Regions from separate parts of the Halomonas sp. CSM-2 genome, predicted to be linked through region 2. Evidence: predicted binding sites of a transcription regulator. Region 2 holds the regulator's gene; the other holds the start of a gene.
The links. Region 2 encodes PhoB, which activates phosphate uptake and scavenging genes when phosphate is short. Its sites were predicted from a motif close to TGTCATANNNNTGTCANA; they were not measured.
Positions count from the first base shown of each region.

Region 1: the regulator PhoB is predicted to act here: its motif matches at 2,880-2,897, upstream of ppk1 (polyphosphate kinase 1).

Region 1 covers NZ_NBYR01000001.1:46,437-61,455, forward strand. Annotated here, with positions in the region: gene metE (5-methyltetrahydropteroyltriglutamate--homocysteine S-methyltransferase) at 1-540, shown strand, start outside; gene ppk1 (polyphosphate kinase 1) at 595-2,721, opposite strand; gene hemB (porphobilinogen synthase) at 2,927-3,940, opposite strand; gene elbB (isoprenoid biosynthesis glyoxalase ElbB) at 4,101-4,760, shown strand; gene tatC (twin-arginine translocase subunit TatC) at 4,843-5,628, opposite strand; gene tatB (Sec-independent protein translocase protein TatB) at 5,625-6,047, opposite strand; gene tatA (Sec-independent protein translocase subunit TatA) at 6,051-6,326, opposite strand; gene B7L15_RS00255 (phosphoribosyl-ATP diphosphatase) at 6,369-6,731, opposite strand; gene ubiB (ubiquinone biosynthesis regulatory protein kinase UbiB) at 6,753-8,375, opposite strand; gene B7L15_RS00265 (ubiquinone biosynthesis accessory factor UbiJ) at 8,372-9,010, opposite strand; gene ubiE (bifunctional demethylmenaquinone methyltransferase/2-methoxy-6-polyprenyl-1,4-benzoquinol methylase UbiE) at 9,033-9,788, opposite strand; gene B7L15_RS00275 (gamma-butyrobetaine hydroxylase-like domain-containing protein) at 9,911-10,294, opposite strand; gene hslU (ATP-dependent protease ATPase subunit HslU) at 10,373-11,695, opposite strand; gene hslV (ATP-dependent protease subunit HslV) at 11,704-12,237, opposite strand; gene B7L15_RS00290 (SPOR domain-containing protein) at 12,374-13,096, opposite strand; gene argS (arginine--tRNA ligase) at 13,100-14,785, opposite strand; gene B7L15_RS00300 (primosomal protein N') at 14,903-15,019, opposite strand, start outside.
Region 2 covers NZ_NBYR01000021.1:32,378-47,396, reverse strand. Annotated here, with positions in the region: gene B7L15_RS16560 (TRAP transporter substrate-binding protein) at 39-1,133, shown strand; gene B7L15_RS16555 (acyl-CoA thioesterase) at 1,223-1,636, opposite strand; gene B7L15_RS16550 (PstS family phosphate ABC transporter substrate-binding protein) at 1,770-2,699, shown strand; gene B7L15_RS16545 (ABC transporter permease subunit) at 2,801-3,913, shown strand; gene pstA (phosphate ABC transporter permease PstA) at 3,910-5,307, shown strand; gene pstB (phosphate ABC transporter ATP-binding protein PstB) at 5,301-6,116, shown strand; gene phoU (phosphate signaling complex protein PhoU) at 6,145-6,873, shown strand; gene cysZ (sulfate transporter CysZ) at 6,956-7,690, shown strand; gene phoR (phosphate regulon sensor histidine kinase PhoR) at 8,211-9,533, opposite strand; gene phoB (phosphate regulon transcriptional regulator PhoB) at 9,536-10,225, opposite strand; gene ubiA (4-hydroxybenzoate octaprenyltransferase) at 10,304-11,212, opposite strand; gene B7L15_RS16505 (chorismate lyase) at 11,248-11,745, opposite strand; gene B7L15_RS16500 (NAD(P)/FAD-dependent oxidoreductase) at 11,902-13,071, shown strand; gene B7L15_RS16495 (HU family DNA-binding protein) at 13,141-13,452, shown strand; gene B7L15_RS16490 (hypothetical protein) at 13,452-13,808, shown strand; gene yccS (YccS family putative transporter) at 14,011-15,019, shown strand, end outside.

The DNA.
Region 1 (15,019 bases), on a different contig from region 2:
ATTGCCCTCGCGCTGCGCGACGAAGTGCAGGATCTGGAGCGCGCCGGCATCAGGATCATTCAAATCGACGAGCCCGCCCTGCGCGAGGGCTTGCCGCTGCGCCAGCATGAATGGCAGGGCTACCTGGACTGGGCAGTGACGTGTTTCCGATTAAGTGCCTCAGGCGTCGACGACAGCACCCAGATTCACACCCATATGTGCTATTCGGAGTTCAACGACATCATAGGTGCGATTGCGGCGCTGGACGCTGACGTGATCACCATCGAAACGTCACGCTCGAATATGGAATTGCTGGACGCTTTCCAGGACTTTGCCTATCCCAATGAAATGGGGCCCGGTGTTTACGATATCCACACGCCGAATATTCCCGATGTGGCGTGGATGGTCGATTTGCTGGAAAAGGCGCTGGAAAAGATGCCCGCCGAGCGGCTGTGGGTCAATCCGGACTGCGGCCTGAAAACCCGCACCTGGGCGGAGGTGGAGCCGGCCCTGGCCAATATGGTCCAGGCAGCCCGGCAGATTCGTCAGCGCTATACGTAAGCGACATACTACAGGACGTTTAACCCCGGCTTGGTGCCGGGGTGTTTAACTGGGCTAGCTTTTGCTGGCGTAGGCGTAGAGCAGGGTTTCCTGGGCGCTGATCGCATCCCCGCTACCGGGGTTTTGAAGGTGATAACTGCCGTCGCTTTGCAGCAGCCAGCTCTGGCAATTGTCGACCAGGTAGGTTTCCAGGTCCTTGCGTACCCGCGTGGCGAGCTTTTTATCCAATAGTGGAAAGCAGGTTTCCACCCGGTGGAACATGTTGCGCGACATGAAGTCGGCGCTTGAACACCAGATCTCCGGCTTGCCGTCGTTGTGGAAATGGAAAACCCGTGTGTGTTCCAGGAAACGGCCAATGATCGAGCGCACACGAATATTGTCCGACACACCCGGCAGGCCGGGTTTCAGGCAGCACATGCCACGAATGATCAGGTCGCATTCAACACCCGCCTGGGAGGCGCGATAAAGCGCCTTGATCAGTTTCGGCTCGGTGAGCGAATTGCACTTGATGATGATGTGGGCTCGCTTGCCCTTGCGGGCGACCTGGGCTTCACGGTCGATCATTTCCATGAGCCGCTCGTGCAGGGTAAACGGCGCATGGAGCAGCGTGTCGATCTTGCGCGCGCGGCCCATCCCCGACAGTTGCTGAAATACCCGGTGAACGTCGGCGCAAAGTGCCTTGTTGGCGGTCAGCAGGCTATAGTCGGTGTACAGCTTGGCGGTCTTCGAATGGTAGTTACCAGTACCCAGATGGGCGTAGTGGCGTAGTTCACCGCGTTCGCGGCGCACGATGTGCAGCATCTTGGCATGCGTCTTGTACGCCATGATGCCGTAAATCACGATGGCCCCGGCTTCCTGCAGGCGCGATGCCAGCTGTAGATTATCGGCTTCGTCAAAGCGCGCGCGCAGCTCGATCACCACGGTGACTTCTTTGCCCTGGCTGGCCGCGTCCACCAGTGCGCTGACAATCGGCGAATCGGCCCCGGTGCGGTAGAGCGTCTGTTTGATGGCCAGCACATTCGGGTCGCGGGCTGCTTCGCTGAGCAGGTCCTCAATTGGCGAAAACGACTGGAAAGGGTGATGCAGCAGCACGTCCTGCTTGGCGATGGCATCAAACAGGCTGCCGCCTTTCAGGGCTTTGGGGATCCCCGGCGTGTACGGCCGGTATAGCAGCTCCGGCCGGTCAACATCGCCAAGAACGGCCATCATCCGGGTCAGGTTGACCGGGCCTTGCACACGGTACAGGTCGTCAGCTTCAAGGCTGAATTGGCGCAGCAGGAAGTTGGTCAGGTCGTCCGGGCAGTTATCGGCCACCTCCAGACGTACGCCACTGCCATAGCGGCGAGCCAAAAGCTCGCCACGCAGCGCGGAGGCCAGGTCGGAGACCTCTTCCGGGTCAACGCTCATGTCGGCGTTGCGTGTCAGGCGGAACTGGTAGCAACCGCGCACCTTCATGCCTGGAAACAGTTCTTCAGCATGGGCATGAATCATCGACGACAGGAACACGTACTCGGTATAGCCCTCGCTGCACAGATGCTTGGGCAGCGCCATGAGGCGTGGCAACGAGCGGGGCGCGGGGAGAATCGCCATGCCCCCGGCGCGTCCAAAGGCATCTTTGCCCTCCAGCTCGACGATAAAGTTGAGGCTTTTGTTCACCAACCGCGGAAAAGGGTGCGAGGGGTCCAGCCCGATGGGACTGATGACCGGCATGATGTCGTTGTTGAACAGCTCGTGGACCCAGTCTTTTTGCGCCTTTGTCCATTGGTCGCGGCGACGGAACCTTAGCCCCTGCGCTTCTAGAGCAGGCAACAATGTATCGTTGAGAATCTGATACTGGCGGACGATTTGCGCGTGGGCAATGTCAGAAATCTCGGCAAGCACCGCCCTTGGCAGCCGCCCGTCGGCACCCGTTGTATCGTCACCCAGGGCAATCTGGTGCTTGAGTCCGGCCACGCGAATTTCAAAGAACTCATCCATGTTGGATGAAAAAATCAGCAAGAACATCAATCGGTTGAGCAGTGGGTGTGCTTCATCCAGCGCCTGCTCCAGCACACGGATATTGAACTGCAGGTGGGAGAGCTCGCGATTGAAGTAAAGCTGCGGGTCGTCCAGATCGGTCTCAGGCAGCGCTTCGCGGGCCTGAACGCCCGTGGGCGTGCGGTTGACGCGAAGCGTGGACATCTCGCTGTCGCTACCGTCATTGTCATGGCGCGGGTAGGGCGAGTTATCGGTGACCTGGTCGTCCATGGTAGCTGCCTCCGGCGTTAGTCGTCTCTGAGCATATCACTGCCTGATACGCATCTGTTAACGCAGTATGGCGGAGGAAGATGACAAAGACGTGTCACGGCATTGTCATCTACGCTTTACTGGCTTCAGCCTCCCAGGATCAACGCGCATTCGTCAGCAGACGTGCGGCGTCAAGGGCAAAGTAGCTCAGAATACCGTCTGCCCCGGCGCGCTTGAAGCACATCAGAGACTCCAGGATGACCGTGTCGGCATCCAGCCAGCCATTGTCGAAAGCAGCGCGGTGCATCGCGTATTCGCCACTTACCTGATAGGCATAGGTGGGCACGCGCAACTCGCTTTTGACCCGCCGGACAACATCCAGGTAAGGCATTCCCGGTTTGACCATGACCATGTCAGCTCCCTCGGCAATGTCCATTGCCACCTCATGAAGGGCTTCGTCGCTGTTGGCCGGGTCCATCTGGTACGTCCGCTTGTCGGCTTTGCCCAGGTTGGCGGAGGAGCCCACGGCATCGCGGAAGGGACCGTAGTAGTGCGAGGCGTACTTGGCACTGTAAGCCATGATGCGCACGTTGTGCAGATGCTCCTGTTCAAGCACCTGGCGGATAGCGCTGATACGCCCGTCCATCATGTCGGAGGGGGCAACGACATCGGCACCGGCTTCGGCATGGGAGAGCGCCTGTTTGAGCAGGGTGTCGACGGTGCGGTCGTTAAGCACGTACCCGCTCTCGTCGATAATCCCATCCTGGCCGTGGATGGTGTACGGGTCCAGGGCGACGTCGGTGATGATACCCAGTTCCGGCAGCGCCTCCTTGAGTGCGCGCACGCTGCGCTGTACGAGCCCGTTGGCGTTGTAGGCCTCTTCGGCGAGTTCGGTTTTCTGTTCACCGCCGACAACCGGGAACAGTGCGATTGCGGGAATGTCCAGCGCATAGGCGTCGCGGGCCTGCTCGATCAACAGGTCAATCGACAGGCGCTCCACACCCGGCATAGAGGCGATGGCTTCGCGCTGCTGGCTGCCTTCCAGGACGAAAACCGGCAGAATGAGGTCGCCGGGCGTCAGCGTTGATTCGCGCATTAAACGGCGGGAGAAGTCGTCGCGGCGCATGCGACGCAGACGCGTCGCGGGAAAGTGGCGAGGGGTAGGTGTACTCAACGGTATTCTCCACAAAAACTCGTAAATGAGGGTATCTGCCGACCTTGGCTGAGTATATCAGCCCTGGTCTGCATCGAAAGCCGTCTTGTGGTGCGCTGAAAGACTGACTAAAGTGGCGCAAACGCTGCTGAACGAGCAGGCCCTGCACAAGGAGAAAAGCATGACCAAACAGGTAGCAGTGATTCTTGCTGGCTGCGGTGTATTCGACGGGTCGGAAATTTACGAAACCACCCTGACGCTACTGCGCTTGGACCAGTTGGGGATAGGATATCGTTGTTTTGCCCCGGATATCGAGCAGCACCATGTGGTCAATCACCTCACCCAGGAGACTGACACGGACGAAAAACGTAACGTGCTGGTGGAATCAGCACGTCTGGCCCGCGGTGACGTCAGCCCACTAACTGACCTGGCGGCTGACGAATTTGACGCGGTAATTGTACCGGGTGGTTTTGGTGTCGCCCAAAACCTATCGGATTTCGCCTTGGCGGGAGACAGCATGCAGGTGTTGGCGTCGTTCAGGGAAGTCCTGTCAGGCTTTCGCGAAGATGCCAAGCCGATCGGCCTGATCTGCATTGCGCCAGTGTTGGCGACGCGTTTGTTGGGCGACGGGATCGCCGTGACGGTGGGCAATGATCCTGGCGTATCCGGGGCCATCAGCGCCATGGGCGGCCTTCACCGTAGCTGTAGTGTCGAGGATATCGTGGTCGATCTTGAGCACCGCGTGGTCTCGACGCCTGCCTATATGCTGGCAACGCGGATCAGTGAAGCGGCCACCGGCATCTTCAAGCTCGTTGATCGGATCGATGAAATGATGGACTGACCCATTAGCGACGCTTTCCGCCGGACGTCTATATCCATCCACAAACCGCTGCCTTTGGGCAGCGGTTTGTTTTTAGTGCGAGCTATTCTTCACCTGACGCTTCGGCGGCCTTTTCGGCGCGCCGCTTGCGGACCAGGCGGCCAAACAGCAGGCCAACCTCGTAAAGCAGGTACATGGGAATGGCCAGCAGGCTTTGCGATATGACGTCGGGTGGTGTGAGCACCATGCCAATCACGAAACAGCCCAGGATAATGTACGGGCGTTTTTGGGAGAGGCTCTCGACCGTGGTCGCGCCGGACAGAATCAGTAAAAACGTGGCAACCGGAATTTCAAACGCCACGCCAAAGGCAAAGAAGAGCTTGAGCACGAAGTTCAGGTACTGATTGATATCCGTCATTACCGTGATGTTTTCCGGCCCTGCCTGGGTGAAAAACGCAAACAGCAACGGAAACACCACGTAATATGCAAACGCCGCCCCGGCATAGAAGAGCAGAATGCTGGAGACCAGGATCGGAATTGCCAGTGCTTTCTCGTTATCGTAAAGCCCTGGTGCGATAAACGACCAAGCCTGGTGCAGCACAAACGGCACCGCAATAAATAGCGCTGTTACCAACGTCAGTTTGAACGGTGCAAGAAACGGTGAGGCCACTTCGGTCGCAATCATTTGCGACCCTGGGGGCAGCAGCGCCATCAGCGGTTCTGCCACGAAAAGATAGATGTCGTTCGAGAACGCATAAAGCCCGAGAAAGATCAAAAGAATCGCGATAACCGCGCGCATCAGTCTCGAGCGCAGTTCAATGAGGTGCTCGATTAACGGCGCTTGTTTCTGATCATTGCTGGGCTCCTGCGAATCATCAGAGGTGCTCATGGGTGCTTGCTGTCCTTGGTAGATGACTCGGCGTCGGGCGACGCGGGTGCTTTCTCACGGACGGTTTCCAGTGCTTCATCCAGATGCGAGGCGGCACTGGCGGCACGCTTTTCCGACGTTGTTGATGGGTCGCCGGAGGCTGGCGTTGGCTTTTCGGGGGCGTCCGCTATCCGCTCTACGTCATGCTTGGCTTTGCGAAGGCTGTCATCGAGCTTTTTCTGCTGGTCAGAGAGCGTTTGACGCAGATCTTCCGCTTCGAGCTGGGCGCTGATTTCGCGCTGCATGCCCGAGACGGTGCGCTTGATCTTGCCGACCCACAGGCCGACCGTGCGCGCCGCGCGGGGAAGGCGTTCCGGACCCAGTACCAGGAGCCCGACAACGCCAATGACCAGAATTTCAAAAAAGCCAAAATCGAACATGGCTTATTTGCGCTCGTCTTGATGATCAGCTGTCTGTTTTTCTTTCTCTTCCGCTTGAACGTCGTAAGTGTTGCCAGCCTCATCGTGACGAACTTTCGCCTGGGGCTGGTCATCGTCCTTCTTGCTGGCGTCTTTCTCGTCTTCATGGACGGCTTTCTTGAAGCCTTTCACCGCACCGCCCAGGTCGGTACCGACGTTGCGGAGCTTTTTCGTGCCGAAAACCAGGATGATGATGCCTAGTACAATCAGCAACTGCCAAATACTGATACCACCTAACATAAGCGTGTCCTCGTGATGGGGCTGTGTTGCAAAGCCTGAAGGCTATTGTTGACGCGCCGCTTTTTCGTCGTGGCCGGAAATGCCGAAACGGCGCGCCAATTCGTTGAGTACATCCTGGTGATCCAGGTCCAGATGCGACAGCATCACCAGGCTATGAAACCATAGGTCGGCGGTTTCGGCGACCAGTGCCTGTCGCTCGTCAAAGCTGCCATGTTCGGCGTCTTTGGCGGCGAGCAGTGTTTCGGTGGCTTCCTCGCCGAGTTTTTCGAGTATCTTGTTCAATCCCTTGTAATGCAAGGAGGCAACATAAGAATCGTCCGGCGACGCGTGACGACGCTGACGTAATACGTCGGCGAGCGCATCAAGCACAGGTGCATTATTAGGGGTGTAAGGCGTCGTGTCCATGGGGATCCTCGGGTTCTTGAACTATTGCCATACCAGCAGCAGCAGACCGATGGCGGCTGCGACAAGCACCGGCCATTGCTGACTGCCTGCCCATTGGCTCAGTGGCTGCCAGGCCAGTGCCAGGCCTAGCAGAACCAGGCCAATACGCAGGCGATGCTGGCGTTTGCCCTGGCGAGCCATTTGCTGTTGCATGTCGCTGATGGCAGAGGTCTGCTGGTGACGCTGGCGGTGCTCGTGCTCCATGCGGCTGAGCGCCTGATGCGCCAGTACCGGTAGCTCGGGTAACTGGTGCGACAGTTCCGGTGCCTGGCGCTTCAACGAGCGCCATAGGCCGCCGACGCCCGCCCGTTCTTTCATCCACTGCTCGAGATAGGGTTTTGCCGTGCTCCACAGGTCCAGGTCAGGGTAAAGCTGTCGGCCCAGGCCCTCAATATTGAGCAAGGTCTTCTGCAACAGTACCAATTGGGGCTGTACTTCCATGTTAAAGCGCCGTGCGGTCTGGAACAGCCCCAGCAGGACCTGGCCGAAGGATATATCTTTCAACGGTTTTTCCAGAATCGGTTCGCAAACCGTGCGAATCGCCGCTGCAAACTCGTTGGCGCGGGTGTTTTCGCCCACCCAGCCCGATTCAATGTGCAGTGCAGCGACTTCGTAATAATCCTGATGGAAAAACGCCAGCAGGTTGCGGGCCAGGTAATCCTGATCCTCCCGTGTCAGGCTGCCGACAATACCGCAGTCAATGGCGATATATTGCGGATCTTCCGGGTTATCACAGTTGACGAAAATATTGCCGGGGTGCATATCGGCATGGAAGAAATTGTCGCGAAACACCTGGGTAAAGAAGATTTCCACACCGCGCTCGGCGAGCTTCTTGAGATTGGTACCGTTGGCCTTGAGGGTGTCGAGGTCGGCGACGGGCACGCCGCGAATACGCTCCTGGACCATGACGTGGCGGCGGGTAAACGGCCAGTAGATGGTCGGTACAAACAGCAGCGGGGAGTCTTTGAAATTGCGCTTGAGCTGAGAGGTGTTGGCGGCCTCCTTATACAGGTCAAGCTCATCGAAAAGCGTGGCCTCGTAGTCCCTGATGACTTCCACCGGGCGTAGACGTCGGGCTTCGGGTACCTTGGCCAAGAGTTTGGCCACCTGATACATCAACGCCATATCCTGACGCATGATGCGCTCGATGCCGGGTCGAATGATCTTGACCACCACGTCTTCGCCGCTATGTAATTGGGCGACATGAACCTGCGCAATGGAAGCCGAGGCCAGAGGCGCCGTGTCGAAGAACGCAAAGGCATCGCTGAGCGACATTTCGAGTTCTTTTTCCACCCGGGTCACGGCCTGCTCACCCGGAAAGGGCGGCACCTGGTCTTGCAAGCGCCTGAGCTCGTCGGCAATGTCTTCGGGTAACAAGTCGCGTCGGGTGGAGAGCATCTGGCCGAATTTGATAAAAATCGGTCCCAGTGTTTCCAGCGCGAGGCGCAGGCGCTCGCCGCGCGTGCGATGGCCGACGGGCATCAGGCGCAGTGGCGAGAACCACAGCAGAAGGCGCAACCACCAGGGAAACCGATCAAGCGGGAGGAGCGTATCCAGGCGGTAACGGGCCATCACCCAACTGATGCGAAACAACCGCAAACTCATGGGCGTGCTCCTGCTCGCAGCCGTCGCTCGAGGCGCTTGAATCGGGCTTCCAGACGGTCAGTCGCCACCTCGAGCGCGGTCAACTGGTCGCGTAATACATCGCGCTGCTGGCGGCCGGGCAGTAAGCGGGCTTCTTCAAACACGTACTCGGAGACATCCTGCACCAACTCGTCCTTGGTACGCAGCCCCCAGTCAGCCGCTCGCCGCACCCCCTCGGCCAGTGAGTGGGCAGGCGTATCCCCCAACCAACGTGCCAGTTCGTTTTCCCAGTCGAGATCCAGGTCAAGAAGCAGCGTGCGCGTCGCTTCGAGTAAATGCACCTGGCCGCGTATCGCCAGCTTGCCTTCAAACATCAACTGCTCGATCGACGTGCCGCCAATCCAGGCTGACAGGGTTTCCGGAGTCAGCTCCACGACGGCATCAACGTGGCGTTCGTCAATATCGTCGGCGCGCAGCAGGTCAATCCCGGCGGCGTGATAATGAAGTACCAGGGCGAACTGAGGCTGTTCGAAACGCACGAGCAGCCGACTACCCGAGAGCTGGGCAAGCCGCGCTGGTGACGCCGGGTCACGGGCAAGCAGGGCGTTCAGCGTGCGTTCACATCCGGCCAGCAACAGGGTCGGGGTTAGCAGCATGCTGACCTCTCGGTGGTTGGTGTCATAGCTTGATGCCGCGGTGCAGTGCCACGATACCGCCGGTTAAGTTGGTGTACTCCACCCGCTCGAGACCGGCATTTTCCATCATGCCTTTCAGCGTCTCCTGATCGGGGTGCATACGAATCGATTCGGCCAGGTAGCGGTAGCTTTCGCCGTCGCCTGCCACCCATTCGCCCATTTTCGGCAACAGGCGGAAAGAATATTCGTCGTAGGCTTTGGTGAGTAGCGCATTGCTAGGCTTGGAAAACTCCAGCACCAGCAGGCGTCCGCCGGGTTTGAGGACCCTTGCCATGGAACGTAGCGCGGCGTCCTTGTCGGTGACATTACGCAAGCCAAACGCGATGGTGATGCAGTCAAAGCTGTTGTCGGGAAACGGCAGGCATTCGGCGTTGGCCTGTACATACTCGACGTTGCTGCCCACGCCGTTGTCCATCAGCTTGTCGCGACCAACGTTGAGCATGGAGGCGTTGATATCGGCAAGCACGACTTTGCCTCGCGGGCCGACCAGGCGCGAAAATTTAAGCGTCAGATCACCGGTGCCGCCCGCGATATCGAGGACGTGGTGACCCGGCCGAACGCCGGCACGCTCAATGGTGAGGCGCTTCCAGACACGATGAATGCCCATCGACATCAGGTCGTTCATGACGTCGTAGCGTGCGGCGACCGAGTGGAAAACGTCGGCTACCCGAGAGGCTTTTTCGTCGAGAGGAACTTCCTGATAACCAAAATCGGTCGTGCGTTTATCCGTGGGGCTCATGGGGCTCTGGCTCCAGAGTTCGAGGCGATGAGCGTCGACCCAGCGGTCGCCGCATTAATAAGGTTGTCGGCATTGTAGCCTTGTCCGCCCCGGCTTGTCTGCGTTTGCTCTGGGGCGTTACGTCACAGCTGTTTGAACTGGATACTGGCAGGCTCGCGGGAGGCCCCGGCCTCCTCAAGCCGTTGCAGGTAGTTTTCCCAGTAGGCCGTTTGATGCTGGGCCAGGTCATAGAGATAGTTCCAACTGAACAGGCCGCTGTCGTGACCGTCGTCAAAGTGCAGTTTGAGTGCGTAGTTGCCCGCTGGGGTAATGTTCTGCAGCCCTACATCCTTTTTGCCGACCTGCAGCACCGCGGTATCGCCGCCATGGCCGCGTACCTCGGCAGAAGGTGAGTAAACGCGCAGCAGTTCCACCGGCAGGCGATAGCTTTCGCCATTGGCGTAGCCGAGCTCAAGCTCGCGGGTCGACTTGTGGTAGTGAACGCGGGTGGGGGTGGGAGCAGTCATGATACACCTCAAAAGCAGCTGGGTGTCGGCGGCCATTGGTGGCGCGCCAAGGCTCGGCATCCCTGCCGAGCCGACAGGTTACAGAATATAGCGCGACAGGTCTTCGTCGACGGCTAGCTCACCGAGTTGGGCATTCACGTAATCGGCGTCAATCAGTAGCGGGCTTTCCATGTCGCCACCCTTGAACGAAGCCTCTTCCAGTAGACGCTCCATGACGGTATGCAGGCGCCGCGCGCCGATGTTCTCGGTGCCCTCGTTGACCTGCCAGGAGATTTCGGCGATGCGCTCGATGCCGTCCTGGGTAAACTCGACGTTCAGCCCTTCGGTGGCCAGCAAGGCCGTGTACTGCCTGGTCAGCGAGGCAGACGGCTCGGTCAGGATGCGTTTGAAGTCACCGGGTGTCAGCGCATCCAGCTCGACGCGGATGGGCAGGCGGCCCTGCAACTCGGGGATCAGATCCGATGGCCGCGACAGATGGAAGGCACCGGAGGCGATAAACAGGATGTGGTCGGTCTTGACCATGCCGTACTTGGTCGAGACGGTCGATCCTTCGATAAGCGGTAGCAAGTCGCGCTGCACACCCTCGCGGGAGACGTCGCCGCCACTCGACTGGCCACTGCCCTTGGCGACCTTGTCGATTTCATCCAGGAAAACGATACCATGCTGCTCGACCGCTTCCACGGCGCGGGCCTTGATCTCTTCCTCGTTGACCAGCTTGCTGGCCTCTTCATCGCGCAACAGTCCGAAGGCTTCTCTGACCTTGACGCGGCGTGTCTCGCGCTTCTGTTGGCCCATGTTGGAAAACAGGCTCTGCAACTGGCTGGTCATCTCTTCCATGCCGGGGGGCGTCATGATGTCGATCCCCTGACCCTGGGCGGAAATCTCGATATCGATTTCTTTGTCGTCCAGTTCTCCTTCACGCAGCTTCTTGCGGAACGTCTGGCGGGTGCCGTTATCCTCGCGGGGCTTGTCTTCCTGGCCGCGAGGTGGGGGCAGTAGCGCATCGAGAATGCGGTCTTCGGCGGCATCCTCGGCCCGGTGGGCGACTTCTTCCTTGGCGTGTTCGCGGACCATCTTGATGGCCGCTTCGATCAGGTCGCGAATGATCGATTCGACGTCGCGACCCACATAGCCAACCTCGGTAAACTTGGTAGCCTCCACCTTGATAAACGGCGCGCGCGCCAGTTTGGCCAGGCGACGGGCAATCTCGGTTTTACCCACGCCGGTAGGGCCGATCATCAGGATGTTCTTGGGCGTAACCTCCGGGCGCAGCTCATCGTCGAGCTGCATGCGGCGCCAGCGGTTGCGCAACGCAATGGCAACGGCGCGTTTGGCATCCTGTTGTCCAATAATATATTGGTCCAGGGCGTGGACGATTTCGCGGGGTGTCATCTGGGTCATAAGGGGCCTCAACGTTCGTTGGTGTTCAGCTCTTCAAGCGTGATGTGGTGATTGGTGAACACGCAGATGTCACCAGCGATAGCGAGGGATTTTTCAGTGATCTCCCGGGCACCCAGTTCGGTATTTTCCAGCAGTGCCCGAGCGCTTGCCTGGGCATAGTTGCCGCCTGAGCCAATGGCGATAATGCCGCGCTCGGGCTCGACGACGTCACCGTTGCCGGTAATGATCAGCGAAGCACTGTGGTCGGCCACGGCCAACAGGGCTTCGAGGCGGCGCAGGGCGCGGTCGGTGCGCCAGTCCTTGGCAAGCTCGACGGCAGCCTTGGTGAGGTGCCCCTGGTATTTTTCAAGCTGAGCTTCAAAGCGTTCGAACAGGGTGAAAGCATCGGCGGTGCCACCCGCAAAGCCCGCCAGTACCTTGCCCCGGTAGAGGCGGCGTACCTTGCTGGCATTGCCTTTCATCACGGTGTTGCCCAGTGATACCTGGCCGTCACCCGCTAAGGCGACTTGGTTTCCGCGACGCACGGATACGATGGTGGTCATGGAGGTAACTCCTTGGGGGGAGGCTTGCTCCCGATGACGATCGGGTCGGTGCTCGACCCTCTTTAAGCAGTTCTCAACAAAATGCGGGCGGTCGATAAAAAATCAACCGCCCGCACGTCATTGGGGAGTGAGTTTGTCAGTTTTGCAGTTGAATCAGCAGCGGCTCAATGCCTTGGGTGGCCATTAAGTCCTGAGCGCGGTTGAGTTCGCGGGTATCCTCGTAAGGACCCACCTGCACACGATGCCAGGTGCTGCCGTCGGCCTGGATCTCGCTGATCTGTGCCAGCAGGCTCAAGTTACGCAGCCGTTGACGCAACTGTTCGGCATCGTCCAGCTCGCGAAACGATGCCGCTTGCAACACGTAGCGGGCACCGTCTTCATTGGCCGTTTGCTGCGCGGTGGTGACCTGTTCTTCCGGGCGCATATTGGCCGCGATCACCTGGGCGATGGGATCGTCGACGGTGTCGCCATCGCTGCTGGGGCTATCGGCTTCGGCGGCAGTCGGCGTCTCAACGCTTGAAGGAGGGGCCACGCCGGGGGCAATCACCTCGGTTTCAGGTAGCAGGGTGTAAAACTCGAAGGTCGGCATGGAGGGCTCTGTCGAGTCTTCGGTTTCCCGGGCGGCCTCACGTGCATTCCGCTCCTCAGCGCTTGATTCAGACGTCGTTTGGGTGGCGTCATCCGCGGTGTCCTGCCAGGGGGCTGTGCCATGCTGGTGTTGGGCCAGAAAGAAACCGGCCGCCATGCCCGCCAGACCCCATAGCCAGCCGGGTAAACGGAATCCACCGCTTGAGGGGCGGGGCGATTTGCGCTGGCTGGTAGCGCCGCGGCGGGTGGGCTTTTTACGCGGGCTCGCCATGGGTTACATCTCCTCGGGGGCGCTGACCCCCATTAAATCCAGGCCGTTACGCAGCACCTGGCGGGTCGCAAGGCCCAGCGCCAGGCGTGTGTTGCGAAGGGTGTCGTCTTCAACCATGACCTTGACGGCGTTATAGCAGGTGTGGAAATCACCTGCTAGGTCAAGCAGGTATTGGGCGACCTGCTGGGGTTCACGGTTGTGGGTGGCGTTTTCGATGACTTCCGGGTAGCGGGCCAGGCGATTGAGTACGGCGCGTTCCTGATCGCTGTCCAGCAGGGCCAGATTGGCCATGGCAAGGTCGTGATCGAAAGGCTGCTCCGCCGCTTCGGCCTTGCGCAGCATGCTGCACACCCGGGCGTGGGCGTACTGAATATAGTAGACCGGGTTGTCATTGGACTGGGAGCGTGCCAGGTCAATATCAAAAGTCAGTTGCGAGTCGGCCCGGCGGGCGGCCAGGAAGAAACGCGTCGCGTCGCGGCCCACTTCGTCGATCAGGTCGCGCACAGTGACGTAGCTTCCTGCGCGCTTGGAGAGTTTTACTTCAACGCCGGAGCGGGTCACCATCACCATCTGGTGCAGCACGTAATCCGGCCAACCCCTGGGGATGCCGACATCCAGCGCCTGCAGACCAGCGCGTACCCGGGTGATGGTCGAGTGGTGGTCGGCCCCCTGCTCGTTGATCACCGTCGTGAAGCCTCGCTGCCACTTGTCGAGGTGGTAGGCCACGTCGGGCAGGAAGTAGGTATAGCCGCCTTCCCGCTTGCGCATCACGCGGTCCTTGTCGTCGCCGAAGTCGGTGGTGCGCAGCCACATGGCACCGTCTTCTTCATAGGTGTGGCCTGCGGCGATGAGCTGTTCGACCGTGGCATCCACCTTGCCGTCGGCATATAGCGAAGACTCCAGAAAGTACACGTCGAACTCGACGCCGAACGCCTTCAGGTCGAGGTCCTGCTCCCGGCGTAGCCAGGCCACGGCAAAGGCTTGAATCGCGTCAAGGTCATCGGCGTCGGCATTGGCGGTGACCTCGCGATCATCGGCGCTCACCGTTTTGCCCGCCATGAAGTCCCTGGCAACATCCACGATGTATTCACCGCGATAGCCGTCTTCCGGCCAACTTGGGTCGTCAGGACCCAGGCCTTTGGCGCGCGCCTGTACCGAACCTGCCAGGTTGGCAATTTGCGCGCCCGCATCGTTGTAATAGAACTCGCGGGTCACGTCATAGCCGCTGGCATCGAGCAGGCGACACAGGCAGTCGCCGATCGCAGCGCCGCGGCCATGGCCCACGTGCAGTGGCCCGGTGGGGTTGGCGGAGACAAACTCGACCTGCACTTTCTCACCCCTGCCGATCAGGCTGCGACCAAAGGCATCGCCGCTGTCGAGCACCTGGGCGACAATTTGCGCGGCGGCGTCCGAGGCAGCAAAGAAGTTGATGAATCCAGGGCCAGCAATCTCGGTTTTCTGGATGGCGTCGCTCGGCGGCAGCGCCGCTACCAGGGCGTCAGCCAGCTCGCGGGGTTTCATGCCGGCGGGCTTGGCCAGCATCAGCGCCAGATTAGTGGCGTAATCTCCGTGAGCCTTGTCCTTGGTGGGGTCCACCTTGATGGTGGGCGCTAGATCAGCGGGCAGCACGCCTTGGTGCTTGAGCGCGGAGACCGCGCCGTCGAGCAGTGAACTAATCGTGTCTTTCATTTAAGTATCCGGGTGTTATCAGTGGCGGCGTGGGCATGCACGCATCGCTATTCAGCGGCAAGGTGCCCCATTATCGGCAATTGAGGCGCAGTTTCAAAGCGGTGTGTCGGCTGGCATCTAGGACAAGCTTTGTGGATCAATGTCAATCGACCAGCGAACCCGGCGTGCGTCGCGGTTGGCTTCAAGCCATTGTGTCAGCCAACTGGCGGCGGCGTGGAGCTGGCTGCGCTTATC
Region 2 (15,019 bases):
TAAAAAATAGCAACATTACGTTTGGAGTCTTGCTCATCATGCAACGCCGTCACTTTCTCAAAACCGCCAGCCTTGGCGTCGCAGGGGCCGCCGCCGCCCCTTTCGTGTCCACCTCCCAGGCCCACGCCAACGAAACTTACAACTGGGACATGGTCACCTCCTGGCCGAAAAACTTTCCTGCGCTTGGCACCGGTGCCAATGACTTCGCCCGTCGGGTGGAGCAGCTTTCCAACGGCCGCATGACAATTACCGTCCACGGCGCGGGCGAGTTGGTACCTGCGCTTGAAGTCTTCGATGCTGTGGCGGCGGGCACTGCGGAAATGGGCCACTCGGCGTCATATTACTGGCGTGGAAAAGTCGCCGCTTCGCAGTTTTTCACGGCCGTGCCCTTCGGCATGACGACCACCGAAATGAACGCCTGGCTTTACCACGGTGATGGCCAGGCGCTGTGGGATGAGATTTACGCTCAGCACAACCTGAAGCCCTTTGCTGTCGGCAATACCGGGCCGCAAATGGCGGGCTGGTTCAAGAAAGAGATCAACTCGCTGGACGATATGCAGGGCCTCAAGCTGCGTTTGCCGGGACTAGCTGGTGAAGCCATGAACGGCATCGGCGTGAGCACCGTCAACATGCCGGGGTCGGAGATCTTCACCTCGCTGCAAACCGGCGTACTGGATGCCGCCGACTGGGTCGGCCCCTATAACGACCTGGCCTTCGGCCTGCATCAGGTGGCGGACTACTACTACACCTCGGTGTGGAATGAGCCAACAGCCGCGCTTGAGGGCACCATCAATCTCGACGCCTGGAACGCGCTGCCCGACGACCTGAAAGCCGTCGTCACCGAAGCCGCACGCGCCTCAAATCTGGCGATGTACAGCGAGTTTGCCTTTCGTAACGCCCAGGCCCTGGAAGCCCTGGTGGACGAACACGATGTACAGTTACGCACCTTCCCCGAGGAGGTCATGGCGGCGCTCTATGAAAGCTCTCAGAAAGCCATCCAGCGTCAGGTCGAAGACGACGAAGCATCACGCCGGGTGTATGAGTCCTATTCGGCGTTCCAGAAAATCGTCCGTCCCTTCAGCGATGTTGGCGAATACGCCTATTTGAAAAGCCGTGATAACGTAGGTTCATAGGCGTTTAGATCGCAGACAGGCATCAAGGGCGCTGACTCAAGCGCCCTTGATGTTTAGAGTCATGTTTCTAGAGTCGCTATAGGGCCTGTTTAGTCATGCACCGCGCGGATGCGGCCATTGTCGTCCAGCGCCACCATCACAAAGCGTGCCTCGGTCACCTTTTGGCGCTCGTCCAGATGCTGTTCGTGTAGGGCACGTACCCACACCTCCACATCGATCTTCATCGAGCTATGCCCCACCTCTTGAAGCTGGGTGTACACGCTCACCATCGACCCGACCCGCACCGGGCTTAAAAAATCCATTGCCTCAATGGCCACGGTGGCGGTTCGCCCGCCGGCTTCACGGCCAGCCGCCAGCTCGGCCGCCTGATCCATCTGGTTCACCAGCCATCCGCCGGAAATGTCACCGTAAACATTGGTATCCTGGCGCGAAGCCAGTAATTTGAGGGTCAATTGCCCTTGGGGGGCAGGCACATCGTCCAAATCGGTATCCAGCAGTGTCATGTGTCGGTCGCTTTGTCGGTTTATTATTGTGAAAATCAGGTCGCCATCTGAGGCGCGCCTTGCTGCATTGCAATAAATAACGAGTTAATCACAAGAGAGCTTCCGATTGAATAGTAACGGTTTCGCTTTTCGCATGAAATATCGCGCGGCACTGGGCCTGGCCTGGCTGCTCTTGAGTTTGCCGCTTGTTGGCTGGGCACAGCCCCAGCAGCCTTCCGTGAGCGGCACCCTGGGCGCCGTTGGGTCCGACACCATGGCCGGATTGATGCTGCGCTGGGGCGAAGCGCTTACCACTCAATATCCGGAAATCAACGTGCAATTTCAAGCCAGCGGCTCTGCCAGCGCACCACCGGCTTTGTTGGCGGGCACTACCCGCATCGGCCCCATGTCCCGGCGCATGACCCACGAGGAACGCAACGCCTTTATCGAGCGTTATGGCTACCCACCGCTGGAACTGCGCGTGGCACGCGATGCGCTTATCGTGATTGTACATCGTCACAACCCTCTGTCGGCGATCTCACGTCAGGACGTGGATGCGGTTTTTTCGACCACCCAGGCCTGTGGTGGCGAACAATCGATCACTCGCTGGGAAACATTGACCCAGGACGCGACGGCGCCAAGCGGTCGCATCGCCTTGCACGGACGGAATATGGCCTCGGGCACCTACGGCCTGTTTCGTCAACGCGCGCTGTGCGACGGTGAGTTCCGCCCCGATATCAGCGAGTACATGGGCGCATCGGCGGTCGTCGCGGCCGTGGGCGAGTCCTATAGAGCAATGGGCTATTCTGGTCATAACCACTTGACGCCATCGGTAAAGGCACTCTCACTGACCACTACGCAGGGTAACGCCGTGCCGCCCAGCGAAACCGCCATTCAAAGCGGCGACTATCCGCTTTCCCGCTACCTGTATATCTACGTCAACCTGCCGCCTGACGAATCGCTACCTGCCGCCGAGCGGGCGTTTCTGGATCTCATCATGTCGACTGAAGGTCAGAAAATTACCCGGGCGTCGGGTTTCGTTCCCCTGCCCCTGGACGATCTGGAGGCTCAGCGGGCATGGTAGCCGGAATCTGTCATTTAATTGTCACATTGGTCACGTAACGTAAGGAGCATGCATGTACCCCCAAACGCTGACCCTACCGCTGACTTGCCCATGATAGTCAAATGACTCGCGCTCGGCTCTTTCATCAGCCGCTTCGCCACTTGCAGGACCGCATCGCCACCGGACTCATCACCGCCGGTGGTATCGGTGTGTTGCTGGCGATATTGGGTATTGGGGTATTTTTGGTCTGGGAAGCAGCCCCCTTGTTGCTGGATGGCGACAACGCCTCGCTTGCCATGCTCTCGCCGCTGGCGTGGGGAACGCTGAAAGCCGCCCTGATGGCATTACTGTTTGCGTTGCCGCTCGCACTGGGGGCGGCCGCCTATTCAGCGTTTTTCATGTCGACCCGACTACGCAGCCGCATCAAACCAACCCTGGAAATGATGGAAGCCATCCCTGGGGTGGTCATCGGCTTTATCGCCGGTATGCTGCTCGCCCCTTGGGTCGAGCGCCACTTGGCCAGCACCCTGGTGGTCATCGTCTGGCTGCCGCTTAGTGCCGGGCTCGCCGGTCTGGTCTGGCACCTGGCAAGCCGCCGCTGGCAGCGTCGTCTGCCGCTTTCGTGGGCAGCTCTGTGGCTGATTCCGTGGCTCATTGTCATGTTCATCCTCGCCCTGTGGTTAACGCCACTGGTGGAGCAGACCTTTTGGGATGGCGACCTTCGCCAGCATCTTTATGCCGTGTTTGGACTCGATTACGTCACCCGTAATGCCCTGATTGTCGGCCTGGCAATGGGCTTCGCCGTGATTCCCAGCGTCTATTCGCTGGCCGAAGATGCGCTCACCGAGGTGCCTCGCCCGCTGATGGAAGGCGCTCAGGCGCTCGGCGCCAGCCGCTGGCAAGCGGTCGTTAAAGTCGCGCTTTCCGCAGCTGGGCCGGGGCTGTTTTCCGCCATTATGATCGGCGCAGGCCGAGCGGTGGGGGAAACCATGATCGTACTGATGGCCAGCAGCAATACGGCACTGCTCAGCGCCAGTCCCTTCGAAGGCATGCGTACCATGGCCGCCGCTATCGCCATTGAGCTGCCCGAAGCCACTGCGGGGAGTACTCCATATCGCATGCTGGTGCTCGCAGCCCTGTTGCTGTTCCTGTTCACCTTTTTAGTCAACACCCTGGCCGAGCTGGTTCGCCAACGGCTGCGCCGTCGCTACCAGCGACTGGGGGGGGCTTCGTGAAGTGGCTGAAAAGTGCCGTACAGCAGGGCATCTGGCCGTGGCTGTGCGCGGGCTGTGTAGCCCTCTCCTTGCTCATGCTGGGCGCCTTGCTGGCGTTACTGCTGACACGTGGCCTGGGCCATTTCTGGCCGGCAACACTGGACGAAATCACCCTGCACAATGGCGATGTGGTGGCAGGCGAGGCAGTCCGCGATATGCCGCTTCCCAACCGGGCAGGTAGCGAACGCCTCTACTTTACGGGCAATCGTGACATCGACGACGCCCGCTGGCGCTGGGTGGCGATTGACACCATTGCACAACAGACCCAGCCCGCGGCACTGCTGCGTCTGAAACGGCGCACCTGGGGCGACTTTATCGGCTATCTGGAAGCCATTGAGGTAAACGGCGAGCGCTTTAGCGGCCATACTGCCCTGCAGCAAGCAAAGCAGGCGCTCCAGCTGTCAGCGCCCGAGCGCGCTCGCTATCAGCTCACCTTGCGTACGCCCCAGGGGCAAACCCTGCGCCAGCCGCTTGCCACCGTGCTGAGCATTGAAGCGCCCAATGCCATGCACGTTGGCCAAAAAGTGCAGCGCTGGGCAACGGACGTCTGGCAGTTTTTAAGCCAGGGACCGCGTGCCGCCAATACCGATGGGGGGGTGTGGCCGGCTATTTTCGGTACCATGCTGATGGTGATTCTAATGTCGGTGATCGTCACGCCTTTTGGCGTGCTGGCCGCCATCTATCTCAATGAGATTGCCCATCAGGGGCCCCTCACCCGCCTGGTACGCATTGGCGTCCGCAACCTCGCGGGGGTACCATCGATTGTCTACGGTGTCTTCGGGCTGGGCGTGTTTGTCTATGGCATTGGTGGCACGCTGGATGCGTGGTTCTTCGACGACGCCCTGCCGTCGCCCACCTTTGGTACCGGTGGCCTGTTATGGGCATCGCTGACCCTTGCCCTGCTGACGCTGCCGGTCGTGATTGTCGCGACCGAAGAAGGGCTGGCGCGCATTCCCGATGCCCAACGTGAAGGCGCGGTGGCCCTTGGCGCCACCCGGTTTGAAATGTTGACGCGTATCGTATTACCCATGGCCACCCCGGCGATGTTGACCGGGGTCATTTTGGCCGTGGCCCGGGCCGCTGGTGAAGTCGCGCCGTTGATGCTGGTCGGGGTCGCCAAGCTCGCACCACAGATGCCCCTCGACGGAGAATTCCCCTACCTGCATCTGGAACGCAAGTTTATGCACCTTGGCTATCATCTGTTTGACACCGCCTTTCACGGCGAGGACGTCCAGGCGGCGATCCCGTTGGTCTATGCCACAGCGCTGTTATTGGTGCTGATTGTGTTGGTGCTTAACCTAACTGCCATATTATTGCGTCATCATCTACGTCGTCAGCGAGGAAGCGAATGCTAGCATCTCGACACGTCGACCACGCCACGCAAGCACATGTGGCGCATTTCCCAGCAGATCAGTGCTGTCTGGACATCAACCAGTTCAGCCTGGCCTACGCAGGGAAACCAGCCTTGCAGCAGCTCACGCTGCAGGTGCCGCGCCATCGGGTCACGGCCTTCATTGGCCCTTCCGGGTGTGGCAAGTCGACCTTCTTGAGAGCGATCAATCGCTTGCATGACCTTAATGAATCGGTCAGCCACAGCGGTGAGATCAGCCTTGAGGGACATAACATTCATGCGCCGGAAATGAACGTAACCGAGCTGCGCCGTCGGGTGGGCATGGTATTCCAGACACCTAACCCCTTTCCGATGTCGATCTACGAAAATGTCGCTTTTGGCCTGCGCTTGCAGAAGCGGCTCGCCAAGCGCCAGCGGGATGACATCATCGAGTGGGCGCTCACTTCGGCGGCCCTGTGGGATGAAGTCAAGGACCGCTTGCATCGCTCCGCCTGGCAGCTGTCAGGCGGGCAACAGCAACGCCTGGTGATTGCACGAACGTTGGCGGTACAGCCCGACGTGCTGTTGCTCGACGAGCCGGCATCGGCGCTCGACCCGATTTCGACGCTCAAGATCGAAGAATTGATTCGTAACCTGAAATCTCAGCTAACGTTAGTGTTGGTGACTCACAATATGCAGCAGGCGGCCCGGGTGTCCGATTACACCGCCTTCTTGCAGCAGGGTGAGCTTGTGGAGTACGGCCCCACCGACCACGTTTTCACTAACCCTCGTTTACAACGAACCGAAAACTATATAACCGGCCGTATGGCCTAGGTTGAAGCAACCCCGTCAGGAGGGCTCCATGGACATTACCAGCGATACCCACAGCCAGCATATCTCGCGCCAATTCAACCATGAGTTGGAAGAACTCAAAACCCACCTGATGGCCATGGGCGGCATGGTGGAAAAACAGGTGCAGGACGCCGTCTTTGCGCTACTGGAAAGTGACTCGCGGCTGGCCGAGAAAGTCCGCGATAACGACCGTCAGGTGAATGATCTTCAACTGCAGATTGATGACGAGTGCACGCGTATTCTAGCGCGTCGTCAACCGGCCGCTTCGGATTTGCGTCTGGTGCTCGCCGTCATCCGCGCCACCTCCGACCTGGAGCGGATTGGCGATGAAGCCAGCAAAATTGCCCGCAATGCGCTAAGCCTGAGCGAGAGCAGCAACCCCCTTCGCGGGCTGGTGGAAGTGCGCCACATCAGCGAGCACGTGCGTAAAATGTTGCGCGATTCACTGACCGCCTTTGCCCGCTTCGACACCGAACTTGCCATGCAGGTCGTGCGTGAGGATGAGTATGTCGATAGTGAATACGGCAGCGCCATGCGCTCCCTGATGACGTTCATGATGGAAGATTCGCGCTCGATCACCTCGGTACTCAGCATCATGTGGGTTCTGCGCGCGCTGGAGCGGGTGGGTGACCACGCCAATAACCTGGCCGAGCACGTCGTCTACCTTGTCAAGGGGCTGGATATTCGCCATACCGACCCTGAGACACTGGACCAGCAGGCAGCACCGAAAAAGTCTTGACCTGCCCCCCGATTCCTCATGCAATACGCCCTGGCTGCACGGCAGCCAGGGCATTGTCATCTTTGAGGAGTCACATGTTTTCATGCTAGATGCATTCACTGCCATCAGCCGGGGTACACGTTGTGTCTATAAGCCTGGACTGAGGCGTTATGTCTTTTTACCCATTCTGGTCAACCTGCTGGTCTACGTCAGCATGTTCAGCTTTGTGCTAAACCGCTTTGATGGCTGGTTGGCTCACTGGATGGGCATGATACCCAACTGGCTTGATTGGCTGTCGTGGCTTATCTGGCCCCTTTTCGTGCTTAGCCTGTTGGTCGTGGTGTTTTTTACCTTCACGCTGGTGACCAGCTTGATTGCAGCCCCCTTTTACGGTTTCTTGGCCGCTAAAGTTGAAGTTCAAGTCACCGGTCGCGAACCCCAGGATGACCGGGGGCTGGCAAAAACGACCATTGATGCGCTGGGTCGCGAAATGGTCAAGCTGGGTTATATCCTGCCCCGTGCCGCGCTGCTGTTCGTGATTGGCTGGATTCCAGGGCTTAACCTGTTGGCACCCCTGCTATGGGCGCTGTTTTCCGCCTGGGTGATGGCCATCACCTATCTGGATTACCCGATGGATAACAATAAGGTAGCGTTTCGCGATATGCGTGGCCGCCTATCGGCTCGCTGGTGGCAAAGCTTAAGCTACGGCGGCCTGGTCACGCTGTTGACGTGGATTCCGCTGGCCAACCTGTTCCTGATCCCGGGCGCTGTGGCAGGTGCCGTACTGATGTGGGATTACCATTATCGCCATGTTCAGTCAGTGACCCAGCGCTCTTGAAGTATACGCAAGGCCAGTATATGAAGGCTGGAAGAAGGGAAAGCTGACGTTGTTGAAAGGCTAACAAAAACAAGACCCTGCCTTGGCAGGGTCTTCGACAGTGATCATTTTAGGCGGTGGTACTTATCAGCTTCCAATCCTTTTGCGGGACTCCAACCGTGGACGTTACCCTGACTGACAGTGTGACCGCCTTCTAGACTCATCCAATGAATCTCTAATCATCCCTGCTAATGCAGGACATCCTTGCCCTGCATTGGGCTACTGTCTAAGCATAGTTACTTTTCTTCATTTCGTAAAGAAAAGTATCAACAGTTTTCTGCACCTTACAGTGTCAGATACTGTCTTGTCTATAGAGGGGCATCCTCTATGCCAGCTTTTCGCTATTTCACTTATTAGCCATTAATAACAATGAGTTAAATTACACTCACTATGCCAATTGATCGCCAGGAGGTATCATTTGGATACGCTGGACATGTGTCGCAATGGCACATGTGACGCCGTTACTCAGTGACACAGCCAGCTATGTAACCGAAGAGACACTACGCGGGGGCGTGGAAGGCGTGCTAAGGCGGGCCGCCGGGAAAACACAGCGGAAACGGGCACCTTCACCCGGATGCGAGTCGATTTGCAACTGAGCATCGTGGCGCAACAGCACATGCTTAACAATCGCAAGGCCCAGCCCGGTGCCCCCGGTAGCGGTACTGCGGCCTTTATCGACGCGATAAAACCGTTCAGTGAGGCGGGGAATGTGCACAGGGTCTATCCCTTCACCATCGTCACACACTTCGATACAGGCACCTTGGCCAAACGCTTTCCAGCGCAGCGTAATCTCGCTGCCAGCAGACGTATAGCGCACCGCATTGAAAGCCAGATTAGAAATGGCACTGCGGATTTCCTGCTCGCTGCCCACCAACTGCGCGGGGTAGTCGCCTTCAATGGTGAGCGTGTGCTGATGCTCGGAAAGCGCCAGCGCATCGGCCCCGACACTGTTTAGCAGGGACGTCACGTCCATTGGCTGATGATCCTGTCCGCCCTGATCAATTTCCAATCGCGACAGCAGCAACAGGTCGTTGACCAGATTTTGCATGCGCTGTGTCTGAGCCTGCATCTGCCCAATGCTGCGCCCCAATCGGGGTGGAAGCTGGTCCGCCATTTCGCCATAGGTTTCGAGATAGCCCGATAACACGGTTAACGGTGTGCGCAGCTCATGGGAGACGTTGGCAACGAAGTCGCGGCGCATCTGCTCTAGCTGATGCAAGCGCGTAATATCGCGCGCCATGACCAGGCGCTCGTCGTCACCATAAAGGGTAATCTGGTACTGCAAAATGCGACGCTCATCGATCGGCGACGTGAGCGTCAACGGCTCACTGTAGTCACGGGCATTGAAATAGCTGATAAAACGCGGATCGCGAAGCAGATTGGTAATATGTTGTCCACGGTCGTGAGCGGTTTGTAGCCCCAGCATATTGCTGGCAGCGCTGTTCCACCACTCCAGGTCGCCGTGACGGTCGAGCATCACCACGCTATCGCGCATGGCTTCCGAGGATTCTTGAATGCGGGCAAGCGTCGAGCGGAGACGGCCCTGGGTAATCCGTTGGCTTTTCTGATATCGGTACAAACGATCAAACAATTCGCCCCACAGTCCTCCTGCGGCCGGCGGTTCATCCTGCGGGCGTTGCGTCAGCCAGCGGTAAGCGGCGCGCAATTGCCGCAAGTGGTAGACCAGACACATCGCGAAGCCACCGGCCAACCCCAGGCCCGGCAGGCCAAGTAGCCATCCCAGGCAGATGCCGAGTGCCGCCCAACCTAGCAAACGCCAAAGCTCACGGCTCCACAAACGCACGGTTAAGCTCGAGCGGAGAAGCGGTAGCCCGTACCGCGTACCGTTTGGATCAAGTTCTGATGTCCGTCGCCCAGGGCTTTGCGTAGCCGACGAATATGAACATCCACGGTGCGCTCTTCCACGTACACATTACCGCCCCACACCTGGTCGAGTAACTGGCTACGTGTGTAGGCCCTTTCCTGATGGGTCATGAAGAATTGCAACAGCCGGTATTCGGTCGGCCCCATATCCAGCGCTTTACCGTAGGCACTTACCCGGTGGCCCACCGGATCAAGCAGCAACCCATTAATTTCGATGGGATCTTCCACGCCACGTGGGGTCGCACGACGCAGCACGGCCTTGAGGCGTGCCACGAGTTCACGGGGCGAAAACGGCTTGGTGATGTAATCGTCGGCCCCCGCTTCAAGCCCCTGTATCTTATTGTCTTCTTCACCCTTGGCGGTGAGCATGATGATCGGCAGTTCGGCGGTGGTTTCCTCGCGCTTGAGGCGCCGAGCCAACTCGATGCCGCTGGTACCGGGCATCATCCAGTCGAGCAATAGCAGGTCAGGCTGATGATCAACGACCATGGCGTGGGCATCCTGAGCGTTGTCCGCTTCAAGAACACGGTAGTCGGCCATTTCCAGCGCCACCGCGATCATCTCGCGAATGGATGCTTCATCATCGACGATCAAGACGGTCTTGGCGGTCATTCCAGAGCCTCACGGTGTCCGATAGAAAGTAATCCAGTGACAGGTACATGACGATCACACCATGACTTGATGACAATTCTATGACATTGACAGAGATTCGCCAGCCGCTGGCCACCAACTCAGCGCAATACCGGCAAACACCAGCAGGCCCGACCAGTGATTATTCAGAAACGCCTGAAAACAAGCATCCCGCTCACGGTGACGGATCAAGCGCTGCTGGTGAATAAACGTCGCCGCCATCCCCGCCAGGCCGAGCCAGAAAAAACCGCCCAGCCCGAGGCGCGCGCCCACCCAGGCCAGCAATGCCAGCGTGGCCAGCTGAAGCAGCCCGATCACCAGCCGGTCGGCATTACCCAGCAACACGGCCGTCGATTTAATGCCAATCTTGATATCGTCGTCACGATCAACCATGGCGTACTGGGTATCATAGCCAACCGTCCACAGCACATTGGCAAAGAACAGCAGCCATGCCTCTACCGGCACATGGCCAAGGACCGCACCGAACGCCATCGGAATCGCCCAGGAAAACGCCGCCCCTAGCACTACCTGGGGAAAATGCGTGTAGCGCTTCATGAACGGGTAGATAAACGCCAATACCACGCCGCCCACCGACAGCAACACGGTAAACCAATTGGTCAACAGCACCAGCATGAAGGCCGCCGTCACCAGCCCGATAAACAGCAGTTGGGCCTCGGTTTCACTGATCCGCCCGGTAGCCAGCGGGCGCTGTCGGGTACGTTTGACGTGTCCATCGACGTGACGATCGGCATAATCATTGACCACGCAGCCCGCTGCGCGCATGACGTATACCCCGGCGATAAAGATGAGCAGTACGTTGCGCCCGGGTACCCCTTCGCCGGCGACCCATAAGGACCACAGCGTTGGCCACATCAGCAGCCAGGTACCGATCGGCCGATCCAGACGCATCAGCTGTATAAAATCCGCCAGCCGACTCAACCCGGTTGGCCGTAATAAAGAACGATCCATGCTTACCTCACCCATCCAAGAGACGCAGCGTTAGCCTAGCGCGAAGGCAGCGCAAGATCATCCGCCATGGTCGATAAAAAGTATTCCTGTACCAGCAGCGATAACCCGCCGTGCTGACAGCCGTGCTGAAATACCGAGCGGCGCCCCCACAGGCTGCTGGCATCGCCAGGGAAGGTAAAACCAGGCGCATGACGCGTGGCGTACAGCGGGCCACGCACCAGGTCCGGCTGAAGAAACAGCCAGCTGCCCAATGAACGCTCACCCAGGTTTTCCAGACACTGGCCTCTGAGCGCCTTGAGGGGAGCCACCGAACGCGCCACTACCCATGGTGTTTCATCCACACACAGGGCGACCTCCCGGCGCCACGCATAGCGCCGGGCGGCCATACCCAGCGCCAGGGCCTCATGCGGGTGTGGAAAGCCAACCCCCTGGCGTAACAGACGCACGCGGAAAGGCCGCTCGCCCCCTGCGGACACAATACGCGCCGTGAGTGAGTCCGTGGAGGCAACCCATTGCCACCACGGCGCGCTCATCGCCGGACGCAGCGCTCTAATGGGACGCCAACATGGCAAGTCAGGGGCAGTTTCAACACAGTGACGCGACACCAGAGCCTCCAGGCAATTAAACGATCACCTAGTGTAACATGTGGGCTTTACAGGCTTTTGTCCCACTGACCACTGGATACCCGGATGCCCTCATCACACGCTGAGCTCGTTATCGTTGGCACTGGCATGGCGGGCGTTGGTCTTGCCCGTGCGCTGCGCCGCAAAGGCGATACGCGCACCCTGCACTTGATCAGCGCCGATAGCGGCGACGATTATACCAAACCACTGCTGTCTACCGGCTTCGCCAAACGCCTCCCGCCCGAAAAGCTCGCACAGCGCAACGCCGCGGCGCTTGCCGAATCGCTTGACGCTCGAGTGATCACCCACACCCCTGTCCGCCAGATTGACGTGGCTAACCGCTCGCTGCGGCTGGAAGATGACCAAGCGCTTGGCTACGACCGCCTGGTGTTAGCCACCGGCGCCGAACCAAGGGTGCCCATGGCGATACCCGATCCCGTCAAAGCGCATTGCTTTACCGTCAACGATCTTGACGACTATCGCCGTTTTCATCATGCGCTGGGGACAGCGCCTGCTCGCGTGGCGGTGATCGGCGCAGGCCTCGTCGGCTGCGAGTTTACCAATGATCTGCACGCGGGCGGTCATGACGTCACCGTTATTGCCCCCGATGCCACACCGCTTTCCCGCCTGCTGCCTGCCCCCCTTGGCCGAGCACTCGGCAAGGCGTTTGTTGACGCAGGCATCCACCTTGCCCTGGGCAGAACCATCAAGACCATGGCCCTTAATGATGACCCCGGCGTGACGCTGACGCTGGATAACGACGACACGTTCAACGTCGATGTCATCTTGATGGCGACGGGGTTGACCCCGCGTACCGCTCTGGCTGAGACAGCAGGGCTCACGGTTTCCGCCAGCGGTATCCTGGTGAACCGGCAACTGCGCACCTCTCACCCGGATATCGATGCGCTGGGCGACGTTGCCTGCGTCGACGGCATCAACGCCATGTACGTTCAGCCCCTGCAAGCCAGCGCCCAGGCGCTCGCCGCCACCCTGGTCGGCACACCCACACAGGTCAGCTTCGGGGCCTGGCCGGTGATCGTCAAAACGCCCCTGCTACCGGTGGTTGCCTACCCACCGGTCGAGGCCCCTGAACGTTGGCGGATCGAAGGCGAAGGCGTTGATATGACGGCAATCGCTGAAGATAAAGACAGACGTTTGATTGGTTTTGCATTGACAGGCAACTGCGTGAGAAGGAAAGTGGAGCTTTCCAGAGCAGCCCCTACGCTGCTAGGCTGAATTCCGCGGCGCTCGCGGCTTGGCTGAAACGACGGCCGCGCCTACAGTGTCCTTACCAACAACACGACAGTGTATATTGCACGATCATTAAACAAAGGGAGTTTCCTTATGCGTAAACCTGAACTTGCAGCCGCCATTGCGGAAAATGCTGATCTGTCCAAAGATAAAGCGGGCCAAGTCCTCAACGTCATTCTTGATGAAATTACCAACAGCGTGTCCAAAGGCGAAGACGTTGCCCTGATCGGTTTTGGCACCTTTACCGTCCGCGAACGCGCTGCGCGTACCGGCAAAAACCCACAGACCGGTGCGCCGCTGCAGATTCCGGCCAGCAAAAATGTCGCCTTCAAGCCGGGTAAAGCGCTCAAGGACGCTGTTTCCTGATGAAGCTCAAACTGACGCTGTGGCTATTGGGCTTCTTGCTCAAACGTGCCCTGCGCCGCAAGCCGCGCTTTCGCGAACAGCTGGAACGCATGCGCGGCCTGGACTGGGGCATTGCCACAGAAGATTTGAGTACTGCCCGTTACTACCGGATGACGCCAACCAGCGTTACCAGTGGTAAAGGGTTGCCGGTCGACCTGGACCTTGAACTGCGCTTTCGCGACGACGAGGCCGCTTTACGCATCCTCAAGAAGCCCACGCAGCAAGCCTTCCTCGACGGCATGATCAACGGCGAGGTCCGCCTGGTAGGCGACTCTGCCGATATGAACAAGCTACAGAAACTGCTCAAGCATTTGTAGTTTGCGGCCCCGACAGCACTGCTAGCGCTCGAGGGGCCAGTCACGTCACCCTGTCCGGATACCGCCGGTGACTCGCCCACCCCGCTGCTAGGTTACCCCCTCGCCGGTCACTGATAGATCAGCGTTGCAGACAGGCGCTACCCAAACCCTCTATACTATGGTCTCGACTAAAGTCTAATAAAAGCGACCACCAAGAGACCCTATGCCCATTGCATTACCGCTGCGCCGCCTCTGGACGCTGGATAAGTTCGCCTACAGCGTGCGCGTGTTTATCGCCTTCAGCGGTGCGCTACTGCTCAGCGCGCTGCTGGGCGATGTCGCCTTGGTCATCCCGCTGTTTCTGGGCATTATCGCCTGCGCACTGTCGGAAACCGACGACAGCTGGGAGGGCCGTTTCCAGGCCCTGCTGGTCACACTTGCCTGCTTTGCCTCGGCGTCGTTCATCGTGCAGTGGCTGTTCCCGTGGCCGTGGCTGTTTGCCCTGGGGCTGGCGATTTCGACGTTTACCCTGATCATGCTCGGGGCCATTGGCCAACGCTACGCCACCATAGCCTCGGGTACGCTGATTCTGTCGATCTATTCGATGATCAACATTGAACAGCATGGCGGGGTGGATGAAGACGTCGCCTACCGCCAGCTTCTGCTCCTGGCGGGTGCTGCCTGGTACGGCGTCATTTCGGTCATCTGGTGCGCGCTTTTTTCGCGCCAGCCGGTCAAGCAGAGCATGGCGAGGGTATACAAGGCACTGGGCGAATTTCTGATCTTGAAGTCGGCCTTGTTCGAGCCGGTCCGGGGTGTGGATGTCGAAGCCCGCCGCGTGGCGCTGGCACGCCAGAACGGTAAGGTCGTTACCGCGCTTAATCAGGCCAAGGAGATGATCTTTCGCCGCCTGGAAGGCCAGCGGGGTGACCAGAAGCTCAACCGGTATCTACGCATCTACTTTATCGCCCAGGATATCCACGAACGGGCAAGCTCAACCCACTACCCGTATAGCGCCCTGACCGATGCGTTCTTTCACCATGACGTGCTATTTCGCTGCCAGCGGCTGCTCGATCAACAGGGTCGTGCCTGCCGTCAGTTAGCTAAGTCGCTGCTGCTCAACCGCCCGTTCGGCCACGAACAGAGCGAACAGGCACTGGCCGACTTGCGCGCCTCGATCGATAACCTGGGCGACCAAGGGAAACCCGAGTGGCAACCGCTTATGCGCCCGC